Regions from separate parts of the Streptomyces sp. NPDC001549 genome, predicted to be linked through region 2. Evidence: riboswitches for the same ligand, from Rfam matches in the RefSeq annotation. Region 2 holds a riboswitch; the other holds the start of a gene.

Region 1 (6,578 bases), on a different contig from region 2:
CCGCGTACAGCCTGATCCCCGGCTCCCCGGACCTGGGCGCCTTCCCGCGCGCGGCCTGGCTGTCGGCGGCCCGGCGGGCGCTGACCGGCGCGCCGAACGAGGCCTTCGGGTACGCGGCCGACCCGCGCGGCCGCATCGAGCTGCGGCAGGCGCTGGCCGGATACCTGGCGCGGGCGCGCGGGGTGTACGCGGACCCCGAACGGATCGTGCTGTGCGCGGGCTTCCTGCACGGGCTGGCGCTGCTGGCGGGCGTACTGCGGGCGCGGCGGGTGCGGGAGGTGGCGGTGGAGGGCTACGGCCTGGACTTCCACCGGGACCTGCTGGCGCGGGCCGGGCTGCGGACGCGCCCGCTGGGCGTGGACGGGGAGGGGGCCCGGACGGGGGAACTGACCGCGGCGGCGGGCGCGGTGCTGCTGACCCCGGCGCACCAGTTCCCGACGGGCGTGGCCCTGACCCCGGCCCGGCGGGCCGCCGCGGTCGACTGGGCCCGGACCACGGGCGGTCTGATCCTGGAGGACGACTACGACGGGGAGTTCCGCTACGACCGCCAGCCGGTCGGCGCGCTGCAGGGCCTGGACCCGGACCGGGTGGTGTACCTCGGGACGGCCAGCAAGTCACTGGCACCCGGGCTGCGGATGGGCTGGATGGTGGTCCCGCCGGGGCTGCTGGAGGAGGTGCTGGCCGCCGGGCGGTCCACGGAGTGGGCGTGCGGCGCGCTGGACCAGCTGACGCTGGCGGAGTTCCTCACCTCCGGGGCGTACGACCGGCACGTGCGCGGGATGCGGCTGCGGTACCGGCGGCGCCGGGACGAGCTGGTGGCGGCGGTGGGCGACCGGGTGGGCGTGTCGGGGATCGCGGCGGGGCTGCACGCGGTGCTGGACCTCCCGGCGGGGTGGGAGCGGTCGGTGCTGCAGTCGGCGGCGTGGCAGGACCTGGCCCTGCACGGGCTGGGGCGGTTCCGGCATCCGGAGTCCGGGCTGCCGGGGCGCGACGCGCTGGTCGTCGGCTACGGGACCCCGTCGGACAGCGCGTGGTCCCCGACCCTGGCGGCCCTGTCGGCGGCCCTCCCGTGACCTGCGGCGCCGTTGCCGGGGGCGCTGCCCCCGGACCCCCGCGCCTCAAGCGCCGGCGGGGCTGGAAAATCCAGCCCCGCCGGCGCTTGAGGCGCGGGGTCTGGGGCGAAGCCCCAGCAGCAGCGGGGGCGGCGGGGCGGCCGGGAGGCAGGCGGCGGCCCGGCCCTGCTCAGCAGGCGGGGCTGGATTCGGGTGGGGCGGGGGGTTCGCCGAAGCGGGCCAGGGCCAGGGAGCCCGCCACCGCCACCGCGAAGCCCGTCACCGCCAGCCAGGCCAGGCCCTCGCGGGTGCTGTCGCCGAGCCAGGCCACGCCCACCACCGCCGGGCCGATCGTCTCGCCGAGGACCATGCCCGCCGTCGCCACCGTCACCGAGCCGCGCGCCAGGGCCGAGGTGAGGAGCAGGAAGGCCGCGGCGCCGCCCAGCAGGAGGGCGTACAGGGCCGGGTTGCGCAGGTCCCAGGGGGAGTCGATGAGCCGGACCGAGACCTCCACCACCCCGAAGCCCGTCCCCGCCGCGAGGCCGAGGACCAGCGCCCGCGGCCCGTCCGGGAGCCGGCCCGCGACCACGCCGACCAGCAGCACCAGCCCGGCCACCACCAGCAGCCCCACTTCCAGCGCCGTCGACCCGGTCCCCGTGCCCTCCTCCCCGGCGGAGAGCCCGAGCATCAGCAGCCCCGCGCACACCACCGCCACCGCGCCCCACTCGGTCCGGGACAACCGCACCCGCAGCAGCCGCGCCGCCACCACCGCCGTCACCGCCAGGCTGGCCGCCAGCGCCGCCCCCACCGCGTAGATCGGGACGTGCCGCAGGGCGATGATCTGGAGCACGAAGCCGGCTCCGTCGAGGCCCAGACCCGCCAGGTACCGCCACTGCCGCACGGCCCGCAGGAACAGCGCCGTGTCCACTCCGGACCCGGTACCGGGCTCCGCCGCCCGCGCCGCGACCGCCTGCAGAACCGAAGCCGTACCGAAGCAGACCGCCGCACCGAGCGCGCAAATCATCCCAATCAGCACGAACTGACTCTAGGTCACGGATCTCACAGCGGCCGGATTCCATCGGCCGGTGGCCCCGCTCTACTCTGTCGGCAGCACGCGAGGCCCCAGGGGGAGCAGTAGACATGGACATCAGCAGCACCAATCAGCGCCGCATGCGCTCCGGCGCCGTCGCCCTCGGAGGCATGGGCCTGCTCGCGGCCACCCTCGTGGCCTGCGGCAGCAGCGACGAACCGGACAAGCGGTGTGCCTCCCGTTCGACGCTCAACCAGCTGAACAACAAGGAGTGCAAGACCGGCGGCACCGGCGCCTACTACTACGGCGGCTACGTCAGCTCCGGCAAGGTCGCCGGCGGCAGCTTCGACAAGTCCGCCGTCACCCGCGGCGGCATCGGCGGCCACTCCAGCTCCGGCTCCAGCGGCGGCTGACCGAGACCATGCAGCGGCACACCATCGAGCCCCGTCCCGACTGGCAGAAGACCGTCGAGGAGCAGGGTCTGATCTATCCCCTGACCCGCTACCCCGACGACTCCCTGCGCCCCTACTGGGACGAGAGCGCGTACTACTCCTTCTCGCTCCCCGAGGTCGAGGCCCTGGAGAACGTCGTCGAGGAGCTGCACGCCATGTGCCTGGCCGCGGCCGCGCACATCGTCGAGCAGGACCGCTTCGCCGACCTCGGCATCACCGACCCGAAACTGGCCGCGCTGATCGCCGAGTCCTGGCGGCGGCGCGCCGAACAGCCCTCCCTCTACGGCCGTTTCGACCTGCGCTACGACGGCAGCGGCAGCCCGGCCAAGATGCTGGAGTACAACGCGGACACCCCCACCTCCCTCGTGGAGGCGGCCAGCCCCCAGTGGTTCTGGATGGAGGAACGCTTCCCCGGCGCCGACCAGTGGAACTCCCTCCACGAGCGCCTCGTCGACGCCTGGCGGCGCCAGGCCGAGCTGCTCCCGCCCGGCCCGCTGCACTTCGCGCACTCCGAGACCGACGAGCTCGGCGAGGACCTGATGACGGTCGCCTACCTCCAGGAGACCGCCGAGCAGGCCGGCCTGGACACGCACGCGCTCTCCGTCGAGCAGATCGGCTGGGACAGCCTGTCCGGCCGGTTCGTGGACGAGAAGCTCCGCTTCATCCGCTCCTGCTTCAAGCTCTACCCGTGGGAGTGGCTGGCCACGGACGAGTTCGGCCCGCAGGTCCTCGGCACGTACGACCACGGCGGCGGCTCCGGCTCCACCTGCTGGATCGAGCCGCTGTGGAAGATGCTGCTGTCCAACAAGGCGCTGCTCGCGATCCTGTGGGAGCTCTTCCCGGAGCACCCCAACCTGCTGCCCGCCTACCTCGACGGCCCGCGCGAGCTCGCCGGGCCCGGGTCCGCCGGCTACGTGGCCAAACCCCTCCTCGGCCGTGAGGGCGCGGGGGTCACCCTGCACGAGGCGGGCGACGGCGGCGAGCCCTTCGTACCGGAGGAGGGGGAGCGGTACTGCTTCCAGGGCCTGGCCCCGCTGCCCGACTTCGACGGCAACCGGGTGGTGCTCGGCGCATGGGTCGTCGAGGACGAGGCGGCGGGGCTCGGCATCCGCGAATCGGCGGGGCCGGTCACGGACGAGTACGCCCGCTTCCTGCCCCACGTCATCCTCTGACCGAACCGGGAAGTCCTACACGCCCAGCACCGACCGGAGCTGGTCCAGGCCCCAGTCCAGGTCCTCCTTGCTGATCACCAGCGGCGGGGCGATCCGGATCGTCGACCCGTGGGTGTCCTTCACCAGCACCCCGAGCTCCATCAGCTTCTCGGAGATCTCCCGGCCCGTGCCCCGTGACGGGTCGACGTCGACGCCCGCCCACAGCCCGCGGCCGCGTACGGCGGTCACCGCGCCCCCGCCGACCAGCAGGTTCAGCTCCCGGTGCAGGTGCTCGCCCAGCTCGGTGGCACGGCCCTGGAACTCGCCGGTCCGGAGCATCGCGATCACCTCCAGCGCGACGGCGCACGCGAGCGGGTTCCCGCCGAAGGTGGACCCGTGCTGCCCGGGCCGGAACACCCCGAGCACGTCCCGGTCGGCGACCACGGCCGACACCGGCACCACGCCGCCGCCGAGCGCCTTGCCGAGGATGTACACGTCCGGGACGACCCCCTCGTGCTCGCACGCGAAGGTCCGGCCGGTCCGTCCCAGCCCCGACTGGATCTCGTCCGCCATGAAGAGGACGTTCCGCTCGCGGGTCAGTTCCCGTACGCCGGTCAGGTACCCGGCGGGCGGCACCAGCACCCCCGCCTCGCCCTGGATCGGCTCCAGCAGCACGGCCACCGTGTTCTCGGTGACGGCGTGGGCCAGGGCGGTGAGGTCCCCGTACGGAACGATCTCGAAGCCCGGCGTGTACGGGCCGAAGTGGTCGCGGGCGTCGTGGTCCGTGGAGAAGGAGACGATGGTCGTGGTCCGCCCGTGGAAGTTGTCCGCGGCGACCACGATCTTGGCGTGCCCGTCCGGGACGCCCTTGACCTCGTAGCCCCACTTGCGGGCGGTCTTCACCGCCGTCTCCACGGCCTCCGCCCCCGTGTTCATGGGCAGCACCATCTCCTTGCCGCACAGCGCGGCGAGCTCGGTACAGAAATCGGCGAAGCGGTCGTGGTGGAAGGCGCGCGAGGTGAGCGTGACCCGTTCCAGCTGGGCACGGGCGGCGTCGATCAGACGGCGGTTGCCGTGCCCGAAGTTGAGGGCCGAGTACCCGGCGAGCATGTCGAGGTATCTGCGGCCCTCGACATCGGTCATCCACGCGCCTTCCGCGGACGCGACGACCAGGGGCAGCGGATGGTAGTTGTGCGCGCTGTGCGCGTCTGCGGAGCGGATGGCATCAGCAGTTGTCGACACGGGGTCTCCGATCGTCCGTCCGGCGGGGTGAAGCGCCGGGTGAAGCGGTGACGAGGGTGGCGTCACCTTCTTATCGTCGCTCGTATCCCGGACGCAGAAACCTCTCTCCCGGCGCGCCCGCTAAGGTGTCCGGTACGCACGGCGACTGGCGTACGGAGAACCAACTCCGGGGGAGTCGTGCGCGCTCGACCGCATACAGGGCCGCTCGCCTGGGCCTCGCGGGGTACCGATCACATCGACCCCGGAGGAGCCCGCCATGTCCGCGAGCCGCCATCCCGCCCTTTTCGCCACCGACCCCGAGCTGGCGTCCTTCGTCGCGGCGGAGGAAGTACTGCAGGCACAGACCCTGCGCCTGATCCCCAGTGAGAACTACGTGTCCGCGGCCGTCCTCGAAGCCTCCGGCACCGTGCTGCAGAACAAGTACAGCGAGGGCTATCCCGGCCGCCGCTACTACGAGGGCCAGCAGAACATCGACCGGGTCGAGGCGCTGGCGGTCGAGCGGGCCAAGGGCCTGTTCGGCGTGGACCACGCCAATGTGCAGCCGTACTCCGGCTCGCCCGCCAACCTGGCCGTGTACCTGGCCTTCGCCAAGCCGGGTGACACGGTGATGGGCATGGCCCTGCCGATGGGCGGGCACCTGACGCACGGCTGGGGCGTCTCGGCGACCGGCTCCTGGTTCCGGGGCGTGCAGTACGGCGTCCGGGCCGACACCGGGCTCATCGACTACGACGCGGTGCGCGAGCTGGCCCTCGCCGAGCGGCCCAAGCTGATCTTCTGCGGCGGTACCGCCCTGCCGAGGACCATCGACTTCGCCGCCTTCGCGGAGATCGCGCGGGAGGCGGGCTCGGTCCTGGTCGCCGACGTCGCCCACATCGCGGGCCTGATCGCGGGCGGCGCGCACCCGTCCCCGGCGGACCACGTCGACGTCATCTCCACCACCACGCACAAGACCCTGCGCGGCCCGCGGGGCGCGATGCTGATGTGCCGGGAGGAGCACGCGAAGGCCATCGACAAGGCGGTCTTCCCGGGCCTGCAGGGCGGCCCGCACAACCAGACGACGGCCGGTATCGCGGTGGCGCTGCACGAGGCCGCGCAGCCGTCCTTCGTCTCGTACGCCCACGCGGTCGTCGCCAATGCCAAGGCGCTGGCCGCGGCGCTGCTGCAGAAGGGCTTCGACCTGGTCTCGGGCGGTACCGACAACCACCTGATCCTGATCGACCTGACGGGCAAGGACGTGCCGGGCAAGATCGCGGCCAAGGCCCTGGACCGGGCGGGCATGGTCGTGAACTACAACACGGTGCCGTTCGACCCGCGCAAGCCGTTCGATCCCTCGGGGGTGCGGATCGGTACGCCGTCGCTGACGTCCCGCGGGCTGTCCACGGAGCACATGCCGGTGGTGGCGGACTGGATCTCGCGCGCGGTGGACGCGGCCGCGAAGGGGGACGAGCAGGCGCTCGGCGCGATCCGCGCGGAGGTCACGGACCTGATGGCCGCCTTCCCGGCCCCGGGGCTGCCGCTCGCCTGACCTGCGGCACCGCTGCTGGGGCTCCGCCCCAGGCCCCGCGCCTCAAGCGCTGGCGGGGCTGAAAGATCGCCTCAAGCGCTGGCGGGGCTGAAAGATCGCCTCAAGCGTCGGCGGGGCTGGAAAATC
Region 2 (6,578 bases):
CCGAGGGCCGGGGCGTGCGTGAGCGCGTGTGCGTGCCTGCGTCGTACGCGGGATCCGCGCGGTGGGATCAGAGCTCCGCGAGGTCCAGCCCGGCCTGCGCGGCGGCCGCCTGCACGGTCTGCTCCAGCAGTACGGCGATGGTCATCGGGCCGACACCACCCGGCACCGGAGTGATCAACGAGGCCCGGGCGGCGGCCGACTCGAAGTGCACGTCGCCGACGTTGCCCTCGTTGTAACCGGCGTCCAGGACCACCGCGCCCGGCTTGATGTCCTCGCCCCGGATGAACTCGGCCTTGCCGACGGCGGCGACCAGCACGTCCGCCTGGCGCACGATCGAGGGCAGGTCCTGGGTGCGCGAGTGGCAGTAGGTGACGGTGGCGTTCTGCTCCAGCAGCAGCATCCCGGCCGGCTTGCCCAGGATCGCGCTGCGGCCGACGACGACGGCGTGCTTGCCGGTCAGGTCCACGTCGTAGGCGGCGAGCAGCCGCATGATGCCGCCGGGGGTGCAGGAGACGAAGCCCGGCAGCCCGAAGCCCATGGCGGCGAAGGAGTGCATGGTGACCCCGTCGACGTCCTTGCCCGGGGCGATGGCCTCGAAGGCGGCGCGCTCGTCGATGTGGTGCGGGACGGGGTGCTGGAGCAGGATGCCGCTGATCTCCGGGTCCTCGGACAGCGCGGTGAGCGTGGCCACCAGCTCCTCGGTGGTGGTCTCGGCCGGCAGCTCGACGTGGCGGGAGGTGATCCCCGCCTTGGCACAGCGGTTCTGCTTCATGCGGACGTAGGTCACGGAGGCCGGGTCCTCGCCGACCAGCACGGTCGCGAGGCAGGGCGCGGTGCCGGTGCGCTCGGTGATCTTCGCCGCGTAGGCGGCGGTCTGCTCCGAGATGCGGCGGGCGAGGGCCGTGCCGTCCATAAGCTGGGCGGAGCCGGCGGCAGTGTCAGTGGCAGTCTGGGCAGTCGTCACGGGGTCTCCTGAACGTCGCTGCGGATCGCGGTTCGCCCAGGCGCGCGGCAGCCGACGTACCGGAGGTCCACAGGTACGCCGGGCCGCTCCCCGGTGGTGATCCACCCGAACGCCAGTCACGGCCCGCCGACCACTGTAGTCGACATATCCGGTGGTTGTCGGGCGTCCGACCTGGGACGATCAATGCATGACGCGTACTTTCGACCACCTTGTCGCCGAGGCCGAGTCCGTCTCCGTGGACGGCTGGGACTTCTCCTGGCTCGACGGCCGGGCCACCGAGCAGCGCCCCTCCTGGGGCTACCAGAAACTGATGAGCGAGCGCCTGGCCCAGGTCCGGTCCGCGCTGGACATCCAGACCGGCGGCGGTGAGGTTCTGGCCGGCTGCGCTCCGCTGCCACCGCTGATGGTCGCCACCGAGTCCTGGCCGCCCAACATCGAGAAGGCGACGCGGCTGCTGCACCCGCTGGGCGCGGTGGTGGTCGCCGACGCCGACGAGCCGCCGCTGCCCTTCGGCGACGCGGCCTTCGAGCTGGTGACCAGCCGGCACCCGGTGACCATCTGGTGGGAGGAGATCGCGCGGGTGCTGACGCCGGGCGGCGGATACCTCTCGCAGCAGGTCGGTCCGGCGAGCGTCTTCGAGCTCGTCGAGTACTTCCTCGGCCCGCAGCCGGAGGAGATCCGGCGCGCCCGGCACCCCGACGACGCGGTCGCCGACGCCACCGCGGCCGGCCTCGAAGTCCTCGATCTGCGCTCCGAACGTCTGCGCACGGAGTTCCACGACATCGGAGCCGTGATCTACTTTCTACGGAAGGTTATCTGGATGGTGCCCGGCTTCACGGTCGGGCAGTACCGGGACCGGTTGCGTGAGCTCCACGAACGGATCGAACGCGACGGTCCGTTCGTCGCTCACACCGCCCGCTTCCTCATCGAAGCCCGCAAAACGGGCTGATCTGAAGGGCGGACGGATCTGCGCCGGATCGGGTTGCGTGGCCACAGCGTGGCGCAGGTCACTCAATTCAGCGCGTAACGAATCGACTCGGGCATGCGATGAACCGACAGGTGTCCTCGCGCGGCCCGGAATACAGACCCCCCTCGGGTCTGTTTCCCGAGTTCGCGCGATGATGTCCCGCCCACCCTTATCTGTTCGCAACGAGAGGCTCCTTGTGTCGCTCAGCCCGTCCCGTACGTTCCCTCCGGAGATCGCCGAATCCGAGGCCCTTGTCGCGCTCGTCGAGCGCGGCCGCGAGCAGGGTCACATCAACGGTGACGACGTGCGCCAGGCCTTCGAGGCCGGCCGCATCCCGGTGGACCAGTGGAAGCGGGTCCTGCGCAGCCTGAACCAGGTCCTGGACGAGGAGGGTGTCGCCCTTCACGTCAGCGCGGCCCCCGCCACCAAGGCTGCCGCCAAGAAGCCCCGCAAGGCTGCCGCCGCCCCGGCCCGCACCGTGGCCAAGAAGGCCACCGCGGCGCCGCGCCCCATCGGTGCCCGTAAGACCGCGGCGACCACCGCGGCGACGGCCGCCACCACCGCCACGGCGATATCCGCTTCGTCGGCCGCAGCCATCGGGGACGAGGCGTCGGCCGAGGCCGCCGCCGAGCCGAAGAAGCGCACGGTCAAGAAGACCGCCGTGAAGAAGACCGCCGTGAAGAAGACCGCGGCGAAGAAGACCAGCGCCAAGGACGCCGACGAGGGCGAGACCCCCGCCGTCGAGGGCGAGGACTGGGCTGCCGAGGACCTCGCCGACGAGGCCGAGGACGAGGCGCCCAAGGCCGGCGGCACCCAGGGCTTCGTCCTGTCCGACGACGACGAGGACGACGCCCCGGCGCAGACGGTCATGGTGGCCGGTGCCACCGCCGACCCCGTCAAGGACTACCTCAAGCTCATCGGCAAGGTGCCGCTCCTCAACGCCGAGCAGGAGGTGGAGCTCGCCAAGCGCATCGAGGCGGGTCTGTTCTCCGAGTACAAGCTCGAAGAGGAGGAGGACCACAAGCCCGCCTTCAAGCGCGAGCTGGAGATCCTGGTCGAGGACGGCCGCCGCGCGAAGAACCACCTGCTGGAGGCCAACCTCCGCCTCGTGGTCTCCCTCGCCAAGCGCTACACGGGCCGCGGCATGCTCTTCCTGGACCTGATCCAGGAGGGCAACGTCGGTCTGATCCGCGCGGTCGAGAAGTTCGACTACACCAAGGGCTTCAAGTTCTCCACGTATGCGACCTGGTGGATCCGGCAGGCGATCACCCGTGCCATGGCCGACCAGTCGCGCACCATCCGCATCCCGGTGCACATGGTCGAGATCATCAACAAGCTCGCCCGCGTGCAGCGCCAGATGCTCCAGGACCTGGGCCGTGAGCCCACCCCGGAGGAGCTGGGCAAGGAACTCGACATGACCCCCGAGAAGGTCATCGAGGTCCAGAAGTACGGCCGTGAGCCGATCTCCCTGCACACCCCCCTGGGTGAGGAGGGCGACAGCGAGTTCGGTGACCTCATCGAGGACTCCGAGGCGGTCGTCCCGGCGGACGCGGTCTCCTTCACCTTCCTCCAGGAGCAGCTCCAGTCCATCCTGGGCACGCTCTCGGAGCGCGAGGCGGGCGTGGTCTCCATGCGCTACGGCCTCAACGACGGCCAGCCGAAGACCCTGGACGAGATCGGCCGCGTGTACGGGGTCACCCGTGAGCGCATCCGCCAGATCGAGTCCAAGACCATGTCGAAGCTGCGCCACCCGTCGCGTTCGCAGGTGCTGCGCGACTACCTCGACTGAGTCGATCTCCTCCAGCACGCCCCTGACCTGCGGATCCGCGGGTCGGGGGCGTTCTGCGTCTGCATCCGGTCACGGGTCGGGGCCGGCCAGGGGTCCGGTCAGAGGTCAGGCCAGGGGGTCCGGTCAGGAGGTCCGGCCAGGGGGTGCCGGTCAGGTCAGGCGGAAGACGGGTCCCTTGGGGGTGAACGGCAGGGAGGCACCCTGGGGGATCAGATAGGCGTGTTCGCGCCGGATGCGCAGGGTGTCGCACCAGCCGTCCGTGATCACCAGGACCGGGGCCCCGGGCGGGAAGTCCTCCGCCCGCTGCAGCAGGTCGATGCCCGGCTGCAGCTCGGTCCCGCCGCGCCCGCGGACCCGTACCCGGCCCGCGATCTCGGTCGGGGGCAGATAGCCCGCGTCGTACGGCGCCGCGTCGCAGAAGACGACGCGGGCCGCCGGTACGTCGCGGGCTTCCGCGTACGAGGCGATCGCGCCCAGCGCCTTGCCGAGCAGGGCGGCGTTCATCGACCCCGAGGTGTCGAGGACCACGCCGAAGGTGCAGCGGGCGACCTCCTCGGGCGGGAAGGAGCGGCCCGCGCGCGGGATGTCCGGGGTGGAAGCCTGGCGGCGCGCCGGGCGCGCGAAGCTCCGTACCGGCTCGGGGCGCGGCACGTACTCGTCGAACCAGCGGGCGAGCCGGGCGTCCCACGGCACGGGCGGGTGGGCCAGGGCCCGGATCTCCTGGATCAGCCCGGCGGGCAGCAGGCCGCGCTCCCCGTACGTGTGCAGGTCGAAGCCCTGGACCAGGCCGCGCCGGTAGAACTCGTCCAGGTCGGCGTACGGTGCGCTGCCCGGATGGGGCAGCGGGTCGCCCAGGATGTCCCCGCGGCCCTTGCCGCGCAGGGTGGCGAGGCGGCGCATCCGGCGCAGGTCGGTGGTGATCCGGTCGTAGACCTCCTCGACGGAGAGGTCCTTCAGCTCCGGGTCGTGCAGCAGCCCGGCGGGCATCTCGCCGACGCCCATCTCCACCAGCCAGCCGTTGACCACGTAGTCGGCGGCCACGTTGTGCAGGTACGGGTCCCGGGCCCCGCGGCGCTCGCCGTGGCGCAGGGCGGCGTGCAGCATCTCGTGAGCCAGGATGAACCGCCATTCCCCCTCCTCGAACCTGCGCAGCGGGTTGACGTAGATCTCCCCGGCGGTGGCACTGACCGCGGCGATGTCGATGTCCTGGGCGCGGGCCAGCTCGGCGTCGGCGACGATCTTCAGGCCGCTGGCGAGGCCGCCGAGGAGCGGGTAGGACGAGACGAACCAGTTCAGGGCGCGGTCCCACGGGCGCTGCGCCACGCGTTCCCCCGTGACCCGGTCGCGGCGCCCGCCGGCGACCTCCATGGCGGCGGAGACGCTGCGGGTCAGGGCGTGCGCGAAGGCGGTCTCCCAGTCGGGGACCGGGGTGGAGTTCCATGCGTTCCAGGTGACCAGGAGCTGGTCGGGGTGGTCGCCGGCGGTGCCGCAGAGTGCGTGGGCGGCGGGGATGCCGTCCCGGCGCCAGCGGGCCGCGAGCAGTTCCTCGTCACCGCCGGGGTACTCGGCCGGGAGGTCGTCCGGGGGCCGGACGGACGGCTGGGTCAGCAGGAAGCGGTTGACGACGGCACAGCGGGCGGCGAGGACGAAGCGGTCGGGCTGCACGCGGTCCCGGCCGGCCGCGGCCGGGACGTGGCCGAAGCCGAGGTGGAGCAGGGCGTGGGCGAGGGCCCAGGCCCAGGTCCGGGGCTCGGCGCGGAGGCCGGAGCGGACGTGGAGGACGCCGTTGGAGTCCACGGCGACCAGGCCCGCGGCGGGGGTCCCGGGGCACTTGGGCTGCTCGCACACGCTCCCGCCGACGGCGGCGAGGGCCGGGTTCCGCTTGACCAGGGCGAGCCCCTCGGCGAAGGCCTGGGCGGCGGGGTCGGGCTGGGTCTTCTTCTTCGGCCGGGGGCGCGACACGCTCACCGGCGGGCCTCGACCAGGCGCGGCATGTCCCGGGCGGCCTCCACGAGAAACCAGGAGGGCAGCACGGGCAGGCCGTCGGCGTCGTCGGCGATGACGGTCTGCGCCACCTCCACGGAGATCTCGGCGAGCTGGACCAGCAGTGCCTTGGCCCGGTAGGCGGTCTGGCGCAGGGCGGGCGAGACGTGCTCGCGCTGTGCGGGCAGCTCCTTGACCAGGCGGCCGCGGAAGGCCTCGGCGAGGTAGTAGAGCAGGTCGCGGTCGGCGGGGCGGGTGGGCCAGGAGGCGTCCCCCTTCATGATCGCCTCGATGCCGAAGCTGTGCCGCACGATCTTGGCGTAGCCGCAGAAGGAGACGGCGTGCGCGGGGGTGAGGGTGCCGTGCGCGATCACCTTGAGGGTCTGCTCGTCCAGTTCCGTGCCGAAGGAGTGCAGGGCGTCGGAGAGCATGTGCCAGGAGCGCGGGGTGGAGAAGGGCTCCTCGGTCTTGGGCGGCTGCGACCAGAGGTGGTCGGGGCGGTCGGTGAGGTAGTCGGTGACCCAGGGGTGGATGCCGTGCTCACCGGCCCAGACCAGCCAGTCCTGTGCGGACGCCTGGAGGTGGACGTGGGTGAGGCGGTTCACCAGCGCGGAGGCGATCGGCCGGGCCAGCGCGTTGTCGGTGGCCCGGTTGCCCGCGCCGATGACGATGGAGCCGGCCGGGAGCTCGTAGGAGCCGATCCGGCGGTCGAGGATCAGCGAGTAGAAGGCCTTCTGGACGTCCGGGCTCGCGGCGTTGAGCTCGTCGAGGAAGAGGCAGTACGGCTCGTCGCGGGCGATGGCCTCGGGCGGGCAGAAGACGGACCGGCCGTCGCGGATCTGCGGGACGCCGATCAGGTCCTCGGGGGCGAGCTG

What was found. A riboswitch is a leader RNA that binds a small molecule or an ion and turns the genes downstream of it on or off. The one in region 2 is predicted to bind ZMP and ZTP.
Region 1: linked by a shared signal. The riboswitch ahead of glyA (serine hydroxymethyltransferase) and the one ahead of ACFY04_RS21255 (bifunctional 5,10-methylenetetrahydrofolate dehydrogenase/5,10-methenyltetrahydrofolate cyclohydrolase) in region 2 are both predicted to bind ZMP and ZTP.

What each region holds. Positions count from the first base shown of each region.
Region 1 is NZ_JBIAVJ010000028.1:115,481-122,058, reverse strand. Features, by position in the region: gene ACFY04_RS35000 (PLP-dependent aminotransferase family protein) at 1-1,073, shown strand, start outside; gene ACFY04_RS34995 (hypothetical protein) at 1,243-2,088, opposite strand; gene ACFY04_RS34990 (hypothetical protein) at 2,193-2,495, shown strand; gene ACFY04_RS34985 (glutathionylspermidine synthase family protein) at 2,504-3,706, shown strand; gene rocD (ornithine--oxo-acid transaminase) at 3,722-4,927, opposite strand; ZMP/ZTP riboswitch at 5,059-5,149, shown strand; gene glyA (serine hydroxymethyltransferase) at 5,184-6,452, shown strand.
Region 2 is NZ_JBIAVJ010000012.1:161,873-168,450, forward strand. Features, by position in the region: gene ACFY04_RS21255 (bifunctional 5,10-methylenetetrahydrofolate dehydrogenase/5,10-methenyltetrahydrofolate cyclohydrolase) at 68-913, opposite strand; ZMP/ZTP riboswitch at 992-1,094, opposite strand; gene ACFY04_RS21260 (class I SAM-dependent methyltransferase) at 1,152-1,913, shown strand; gene ACFY04_RS21265 (RNA polymerase sigma factor) at 2,128-3,720, shown strand; gene ACFY04_RS21270 (hypothetical protein) at 3,871-5,682, opposite strand; gene ACFY04_RS21275 (MoxR family ATPase) at 5,685-6,578, opposite strand, start outside.